Regions from separate parts of the Nesterenkonia maliinae genome, predicted to be linked through region 2. Evidence: predicted binding sites of a transcription regulator. Region 2 holds the regulator's gene; the other holds the start of a gene.

Region 1 (4,477 bases), on a different contig from region 2:
AGCCGACGGACCTCCTCGGTGTAATCGAGGTCGGCCCCGGACGCGGAACCGGTGAAGACCGTGAGAGCATGAAACATGGGCTGAGGGGCAGCTGCTGGGGTGTCGAGTGAAATAGGGCTCACAGTTCTATAGTTCCACAGCGATTTCCCAGCGGCCGGGAACCCCTGCTAGACTTTTTCAGTCGCAATCCTCCATAGCTCAACGGCAGAGCACTCGACTGTTAATCGAGCGGTTGTTGGTTCGAATCCAACTGGGGGAGCAGATCCGCCCTCGCCCTCACGGGCGGGGGCGTTTTTCATGCCATAGTGTTTTTCGTGCGACGCTGTTCCGCCGCACTGACCTGGAGAACCCGATTCGGAGACTTGATGCGCGCCACTGAGACGAAGACCCACGACATCGCCCGGCTGATCATCTCCTGCCCGGACCAGCCGGGGATCGTGGCGGCGGTCTCAGAGCTCATCGCCGAGGTCGGCGGGAACATCATCAGCCTCGACCAGTACTCCACCGGCGTGGAGGACGGCCGCTTCTTCCAGCGCACCGTGTTCCACCTCCCCGGGCTCGCCGCGGCCAAGCCCGCAGTGGAACACGCGATCCAGACCAAGCTGGCGGACCGCTTCTCGATGGAGTACTCCCTGTCTGCGGCAGATCAGCCCAAGCGGGTGGCGATCTTCGCGTCCAAGACCGACCACTGCCTGCTGGATCTGCTCTGGCGGCACCGCCGGGGTGAGATCCCGATGGACATCGTCATGGTCATCTCCAACCATGCCGACCTCGCCGAGGACGTGCGCCCCTTCGGGATCCCGTACTTCCACGTCCCGGTGGTCAACGGGGACAAGGCTGCTGCCGAGGCCCGGCATCTGGAGCTGCTGCAGGGCAATGTCGACATGATCGTGCTGGCCCGGTACATGCAGATCATCTCCGAGGATTTCCTCGACCACGTCGGCGCCCCGGTGATCAACATCCACCACAGCTTCCTGCCCGCCTTCATCGGTGCCGGCCCGTACCAGAAGGCCGCTGACCGCGGGGTGAAGCTCATCGGCGCCACCGCCCACTACGTGACCAAGGACCTCGACGAGGGTCCGATCATCGAACAGGACGTCATCCGGGTCTCGCACAGCGACGACGTCGCCCAGCTCACCCGCTTCGGCGCCGACGTCGAACGCGCCGTGCTCTCCCGCGCGGTGAAGTGGCACTGCGAAGACCGTGTCATCCGCAACGGCAGCACCACGATCGTCTTCTAGCCCCCTTCCCCCTCAACGGGGAGGGTGGGGGAGGACCGCGTCGATCAGTCGGTCCAGCACCCGGTGTGCCGATTCGCGAGCCGCGGCCTGGTCAGGCTGTTCACTGATCCAGAGGGCGGCGTCGTTCATCGCCCCGGAGAGCTGCGCGGTGGTCGCGTCCACCAGTTCAGCCGGGACCCCGGCCTCCGAGAGCGCGAGGCGAAGCTGGGCCACCGAGTTCTGCGCATCCTGCGCCCGCCAGGTGGACCAGCCGATGACCGAGGGAGCATCCACCAGCAGCGTCCGCGCCATGGAGGCCGAGGTGATCGCATCCAGGAACGCATGACAGCCCACGCGCAGCTGCTCCTCGGGCCCGTCTCCGGCGGCCTCGGCGGCGGAGACCACCGACCGGGCGACGTCGGCCTGCAGCGCTCCCGCGACGGCGGTGAACAGTCCGAGGCGATTGCCGTAATGGTGGTAGACCGCACCGCGAGTCACCCCAGCGGCTCGGGCGACCTCATCGATGGAAAGCTCAGCGAAGCCACGTTCAGCCAGAAGTCGGACCGCCGAGCGAAGAATATCGTCGGCGGTCTGCGCGGCCGCGGCGGCACTGGCTCGAGGCATGGAACCTTCCTTTACGTACAGAGAGTATGTAGCTTGACTGCGTTACATACATATAGTACGTAAAGGAGTTCGCTCATGGGTTGGTCAAGCTTCTATCCGGTGGTGATGGCCCGAGACGTGGGCGCCACCGCCACCTTCTATCGCGAGGTGCTGGGCTTCGAGCCGGTCTACGACTCGGACTGGTATGTCAGCCTCCAGCGCGAAAGCTTCGAGCTCGCGATCCTGGCCTGGGATCACCCGACGATTCCGGAGGGCCACCGCACCACGGCACAGGGGCTGCTGCTCAACGTCGAGGTCGACGACGTCGACGCAGTCCATGCAGAGCTGACGTCGCGCGGCGACCTGGACGTCGCACTCACGCTGCGCAGCGAGGACTTCGGCCAGCGGCACTTCGTCATCAAGGCTCCCGACGGGGTCCTGATCGACATCATCCAACAGATCGAACCCAGCGCCGAGTATGCCCAATACCAACGGTGAGCGGCGGATTCTGCGGGCAGATGACCCCGACATCGGGTCAAACTGATCGGAGAATCCGCCCCTCAACGAGAAGGGCAAGGATCAGGACTCGATCTTCTGTGCGCGCTCGGTCGAGGAGATCTGGATCTTGCGCGGCTGCTCGGTGGCGTAGACCCCGGTCACGCGGACCGTGAGAACACCGGATTCATAGGTCGCCGAGATCGCGTCGCCGGAGACCTCGCCCGGCAGAGTGATGGTGCGGGAGAAGGATCCGTAGCGCACCTCGCGGAGACCCTCGGCCTCGGTCTCGCTCCGGCGCTCTCCGGAGACGGTCAGCGTGCGTCCGGTCAGCTCCACCGCGACATCCTTGTCCGGGTCGATGCCGGGGAGGTCGGCACGCAGGACCAGGTCCTCCCCGTCGCGGTGGGCGTCCACGGCGGGCACGAAACCGGCCTGGCGCTGGGCCGCGTCCATCGAGGGGGCTCGCACGGTGCGGAAGACGTCGTCGATCAGAGCGAAGGGATCGAGCCGGGTCAGAGAGTTGTTGATCACAGCAATCAGCTCCTTATACTCATTGCTCTATGGGACAGGGTTGGTGCCTTGCGGCAATGGTTCCAACGGAACCTGAGCCCAGTATATTCCAAACTTGAGCACGATGCACTCAACTTTTCTCGAGGATTGACGCAGAGATTCGGGTACGGACTTCTGTCGCAATACAGCACCGTCCAACTGAGGCAGACCTCCGCCGCCGGGTCCGGTTCGATTAGAGTGCCGGGGTGTCCAAGTCAAAGAAAACACGCGTCCAGCACGTCCTCGCCGTCGAAGCCAAGAAGCAGCTCAGCCCGCACATGGTTCGCCTCGTCCTGGGCGGGCCCGGTTTTCACGCGATCGAGTTCAAGTCCGTGGGGGAGTCGCCAGCCACGGATCAATACATCAAGCTGCTCTTCCTTCCCCAGGGCCCCGAGGCGGCGCTGCTGCCAGAGGGTGTCGACCTCAGCCGCCCCTATGACATGGACGCCCTGCGCGAGCATCTGAGCACCGAGCAGATGCCGGCCACCCGGACCTACACGATCCGGCACGTCGACCATCTCAATGCGCAGATCTGGGTGGACTTCGTGGTCCATGGGGACGTGGGCCGCGCAGGAGTCTGGGCGAAGAATGCCCAGATGGGAGACGTGATCAGCTTCTTCGGGCCCGGCAGCGGCTACGCCCCGCGCGAGGAGGCTGCCTGGCACCTGCTGGCCGGCGACGAGGCGGCCCTGCCCGCGATCGCCTCGGCGCTGGAGTCCATGACTGAGCACGCACAAGGGATCGCCGTCGTGGAGGTTCGGGATGCCACGGAACGCCAGCCGTTGGACGTCCCCGCCGGCATGGATCTGGTGTGGCTGCACCGAGAGGCTGACTTCAGCCCGGAGACCGCGATGCTCGCGGAGTACCTGGAAGAGCTGACCATCCCGGAGGGTGATGTGCAGGTCTTCGTGCACGGCGAGCGCGCCCAGATGAAACGCATCCGGCGCATGCTGGTGGATCAGAAGGGCCTCGACCGCAAGGCCATGTCCCTCTCGGCCTACTGGGCGCACGGGCGGATCGAGGACCAGTTCCAGGCGGAGAAGCGCACCCCGGTGGGGCAGATCGAGGATTGAGCCGTCAGGCGCGGATCCAGCTCAGCCCGCCACCCCTGAACTGGTGCCGATCACCAGGGCGACCATCAGGGCGAGTGCCAGCAGCACCACGGTGACTGCGGAGAACAGGCCTGCGCGCTCCCGGTGCCCGGCCAGGCGCAGGTCGTGGGTGTCGCGCATCTGCCCGGCCAGCAGCATGATCATGTCCAATAGGGTCCACACGAAGACCACGGTCACGCAGAGCAGCCCGAGGTTCGCCTGGTCGGCGACCATCAGCACGACTGCCGTGATGCTCACCACAGCCATCACAACCGCCGAGACGGGACGGTTCAGATACCAGCGATGCGCCCCCGCGGGACCCAGCAGAAGTGTCAGGAGCCAGGCGACCGCAAAACGTTTCTCCGATGCCGGCTCCGCTTCGTAGGCGCGCTGGTCAGCCTCCGTGTAGGTGTTGGCATAGAGCTCTTCGAAATCGTACTGGTCAGCCATGTCTTCAATCGTATAGGTGGTAGTTTGTAGTGAACTGAACACCCACCCTTGAGCACTATCTCTTAT
Region 2 (4,477 bases):
GTAGTTCTCGAAGGACTGTCCGTGCACGGTGGTCCGGTCCGAGCAGGTCACATCGGTGTCGGGGGTGAGACCGTCGCGCAGCATGGCCAGGGAGGAGACCACCTTGAAGGTGGAGCCCGGCGCGTAGGTGGACTGGGTGGCGATCTCCACGAAGCTCCCGTCGGGGACGTGGCTGGCGGCGGCGAGGATGCCGCCGTCGGAGGGCCGGATGGCGACGACGGCGCCGATGGTGTCCTGGTCGTCCACGATGCCCTGGGCAAGGTCCTGCAGCCGGGGCACCATCGTGGTCTCGACGTCTCCGCCGTCCTGCGGCTCCACCGAGTAGAGGGTCTCGCCGTTCATCTGGATCGCCATGCCAGGGGTGCCGCGCAGGGTGTCCTCGTAGGAGGCCTGGATGCCGGAGGTCCCGATGGTGTCGCCGACGCTCAGGCTCGGATCCTCCTCCAGGGCCTCGGCGGTCACCGGTCCCACGCGGCCCAGCAGCAGCGGGGCGAAGTCCCGAGAGTCTGCCAAGGACATCTGGTCATCGATGGCGATGGCCCCGGAGATCGCCTCGACGTCGGTGGCGGTGACATCGCCCTCGGAGCTGCGCAGCGTGATGGCTTCGACGAAGGCCAGGTCACCGCCGCCCAGCACGCTCTCGACGTAGGGGGCCACCGGAATCTCCACCAGCTCGGCGAGGGCCTCGGCGGAGGAGCGCAGGGTGTCCTCGTCCGCGGGCTCCCCGTCCTGGGCGAGCTCCGACTTGTCGATGCCCAGCCGGACGACGTCGCGGTTGTAGACCATGGCCCGTCCGTCATCGTCCATGATCCGCCCGCGGTCGGCGCGGGTGGTGACCAGGCTGACCGTCTCGTCACCGGTGTAGTCGGGCATGATGATCGCAGGCTCCGCCGCGAGCGCCCAGACCTCGGTCTCCTGGTCATAGACGAGCTCGGCGGAGGTCTCGTAGGTCCAGGCCTCACCGTCGATGCCGAGGTCCTCGAGCTCCCAGCTGTGCTGCAGCGGGACCGTGGCGGTCACCGGGCGAGGAGAGTCATCGGGCGGCACATCGAGCACCGCCTCTCCGGCGCTCACCTCAGGATCGATCTCCTCGAAGGGTGCATGGAGGTTCTCCACGGCCGCGGCCATGGTCTCGGGATCCCCGGAGGAGAAGCTCAGCGCGGAGAAGTCCCCGCTGGAGATCGCCTCGGCCACGGCGCCCGCGGCTTCGTCCACGGACTCGGCAGGATCGGCGCCGCAGCTGGTGAGCAGCATCAGTGCTGCGACCCCCACGGCACTGGGAACGATCAGCCGGGGACCTGAGGAGACAGACATGGGCTCAGTATCGCGGCCGCCCGGGCGCGTCGCGGGCAGGACTCGCGGGTGAAGACCCGGTCCGATCGAAGCAGCCGCAGGTCAGCGACGGCGTGGGGTGGGCTCCCAGAGGACCAGCGCCTGGCTGTTCGCCCGGGCGCGACGGCCGCGGGCCACCGTGACCACGTCTCCGTGCGGACCCACGGCGAAGAAGCGCGGCTTGGTGGAGTGCCGCTCTGATTCGCGCAGCTCGTGGCGCAGCGCCTCGACGGTCTCCTCCAGCACCTCGACCCGGTTCTGCAGCTCGAGGATCCGTCGGATGCCTTCGAGTGAGACTCCTTCATGGGAGAACTGCTGGATCTGGCGGAGCTGCTCGATGTTATAGGGGGAGTAGCGCCGGTGGCGTCCGCCCTGGCGCCGCGGGGTGACCAGACCGATCCGGTCATACTGACGCAGCGTCTGGGGGTGCATGTCGGCGAGCTCGGCGGCCACCGAGATCACGAACATCGGTGCATGCCGGTGTTCGGGCTCGAGCATCCGGGAGTCCAGAATCCGTGGGTCACGCATCCGAGGGTCCACCATCACAGCACCGCCTTCGCCTCGAGGCCTTTCCGGGGATCAAGCCCCTTGGTCGCCTCCGCATAGGCCTTCACGGCCTCCACCGCTTCGGCGGAGAGTTCCTTGGGGACCTGGACCTGAACCGTGACGAGCATGTCGCCGGCGACCTCACGACCCTTCTCCTTGCGGCGCACGCCGTGACCCTTGAGCCGCAGCACGCGTCCGGAGGTCACCCCGGCGGGAATCTTGATGTTGACCTTCTCGCCGTGCACCGTCGGGACCTGCACGGCGGTGCCCAGCGCGGCCTCGTCGAAGGCGATGGGCAGGTGGATGCGGATGTCATCGCCCTCGCGCTCGAAGAATCTGTGAGCCGAGACGGCCACCTCGACCAGGAGGTCACCGGCGCCGCCAGAGCCGCGCTGGCCCTTGCCCTTCACACGCACCTTCTGGCCGGTGCGGATCCCCGCGGGGATCCGGACGTCGATGACGCCGCCGTCCGGCTCACGCAGCCCGACGGTGGTGCCACGGATGGCTCCGCCGAAGGAGATCGTGGTCCGCGCGGTGCGGTCGGCGCCCTTCGCGGGGGCCCCGCCCCCGCCGAACCGGCCGGAGCCGCCGAACCCGCCGGCTCCTCCGAAGAGGTCCGAGAGGTCGGGGCCGTTGGCGCCGCCGCGGCCGAATCCGCCGCGCCCGCCGCCGGACCCCCCGTTGAAGAGGTTTCCGAAGAGATCTTCGAAGCCGCCTCCCCCGCCGGGGCCCGGGCCGCCCGAGAATCGGGCGCCCGAGCCCATGGCGCGGACGGCGTCGTACTGTTCGCGCTGCTCTTTGTCAGCCAGCACGGAGTGGGCCTCAGCGACGTCCTTGAACTTCTGCTCGGCCGCTTCATCACCGGGGTTCTTATCGGGATGGTGCTTCCGGGCAAGCTTTCGGTACGCCTTCTTGACGTCCTCCTCAGAGGCATCGCGGGAGACGCCGAGGATGGCGTAGAAATCTTTATCGATCCAGTCCTGTGAGGCCATGGCGCCTCCCTCCTTTCTGCTGCTCTAGGTTCAGCTCTGCTCGGGCCCTGAGGAGACCATCACCTGGGCCGCCCGAAGCAGGCGGTCACCGTGGCGATAGCCGGCACGCAGCACGATGGCCACGTGGTCGGCGGGGATCTCATCGTGGGGCTGAGCCATGATGGCCTCGTGCTGGTTGGGATCGAAGGCTTCCCCGATCTCGCCCAGCACCTCGAGGCCCTGGCTCTGCAGCACCGACTCCAGTCGGGTCGCGATGTGCGCGAACGGACCGTCCTGGAGATCTCCGGCCTGGCGGGCTGAGGAGATGTCGTCCAGGACCGGCATCAGCTCGGTGATGAGCTGACCCTTGGTCCGGTCGCGCTCGGTCGCCCGATCGCGCTCCACCCGGCGGCGGTAGTTGATGTACTCCGCCTGGAGCCGCTGGAGGTCGGCCTGCAGCTCAGCCTCGCGGAGACCGTCCTGGGCAGGGGCCTCCTCGCGGATGCTGTCCTCGGCCAGGACCGCCTCCGGATCCATCTCCATGGCTGCCTCGGCGATCGCCTCCTCCTCCGTGCCACGGAGGAACTCGTCGGCTGCCTGGATCCGCTCTTCCGGCTCGGTCTCCACACCACCGGCGAAGTCGTCCTCCGCAGAGACCTCAGTGAGCTCGGGCTCCTCGGCCACGCGGGGGTCGACATCCTCCGACGTCGTGCCGGCCGTCTCGGCCGCGGTGACCGGGTCCCCGGTCTCGCCGGAGCTCTCCTGCCGGCCCTCGCCGCCGAGTGCCTCGATGTCCTGCGGGTCCTCCTCGGGGAGGTCCTGCAGGATCTGTTCGGCCTGGGCCAACGGATCCTGCACGGGATCCTGCTCGTCGGGATCCTCGGCGTTGGGAACCTCAGGGTTCTTGTGATCTGCCATGTGTCAGACCCCCTACTTCTTCTTCTCGGCTTCGTCCTCTTCGTCGACGACTTCTGCGTCGACGATGTCCTCGTCCTCGTTCTGCGCGGGCTCGCCGGTGCCGTTGTCAGCGCCGTCGGGTGCCTGCGAGTAGAGCGCCTCCCCGATCTTGACCTGGGAGGCCTGCAGCTTCTCGTACGCGGCGTTGACCTCGTCGGCGTTGTCCTCGCCCTCGAGTGCCTTCTTGAGCTCGTCGACGTCGGCCTGGACCTCGGTCTTGACCTCCTCGGGCAGCTTGTCGCCGTTGTCCTTGAGCAGCTTGTCCACCGAGTAGGCGGTCGACTCGGCGGCGTTGCGCTTCTCGGCTGCCTCGCGACGGACCTTGTCCTCCTCGGCGTGAGCCTCGGCGTCGGCGACCATGCGCTCGATGTCTTCCTTCTCCAGCGAGGTGCCGCCGGTGATGGTCATCGACTGCTCGGTGCCGGTGCCCTTGTCCTTGGCGGAGACGTGGACGATGCCGTTGGCGTCGATGTCGAAGGTGACCTCGACCTGCGGGACGCCGCGGGGCGCCGGCGCGATGCCGGTCAGCTCGAAGGTGCCCAGAGCCTTGTTGTCCCGGGTGAACTCGCGCTCACCCTGGAAGACCTGGACCGCCACGGAGGGCTGGTTGTCCTCGGCGGTGGAGAAGACCTCAGAGCGCTTCGACGGGATGGCCGTGTTGCGCTCGATCA

What was found. Region 2 encodes HspR, which represses chaperone genes until heat shock. Its sites were predicted from a motif close to AAGTTGAGTCNNNNNGACTCAACTT; they were not measured.
Region 1: the regulator HspR is predicted to act here: its motif matches at 2,944-2,968, upstream of ACHAA4_RS13255 (Hsp20/alpha crystallin family protein).

Annotation. Positions count from the first base shown of each region.
Region 1 covers NZ_JBIMEY010000008.1:85,819-90,295, forward strand. The annotation lists gene ACHAA4_RS13230 (LOG family protein) at 1-77, opposite strand, end outside; tRNA gene ACHAA4_RS13235 (tRNA-Asn) at 188-259, shown strand; gene purU (formyltetrahydrofolate deformylase) at 366-1,241, shown strand; gene ACHAA4_RS13245 (TetR/AcrR family transcriptional regulator) at 1,254-1,844, opposite strand; gene ACHAA4_RS13250 (VOC family protein) at 1,920-2,321, shown strand; gene ACHAA4_RS13255 (Hsp20/alpha crystallin family protein) at 2,403-2,852, opposite strand; gene ACHAA4_RS13260 (siderophore-interacting protein) at 3,077-3,943, shown strand; gene ACHAA4_RS13265 (TM2 domain-containing protein) at 3,965-4,411, opposite strand.
Region 2 covers NZ_JBIMEY010000002.1:456,742-461,218, reverse strand. The annotation lists gene ACHAA4_RS06595 (penicillin-binding transpeptidase domain-containing protein) at 1-1,314, opposite strand, end outside; gene ACHAA4_RS06590 (heat shock protein transcriptional repressor HspR) at 1,396-1,860, opposite strand; gene ACHAA4_RS06585 (DnaJ C-terminal domain-containing protein) at 1,875-2,870, opposite strand; gene ACHAA4_RS06580 (nucleotide exchange factor GrpE) at 2,901-3,767, opposite strand; gene dnaK (molecular chaperone DnaK) at 3,780-4,477, opposite strand, start outside.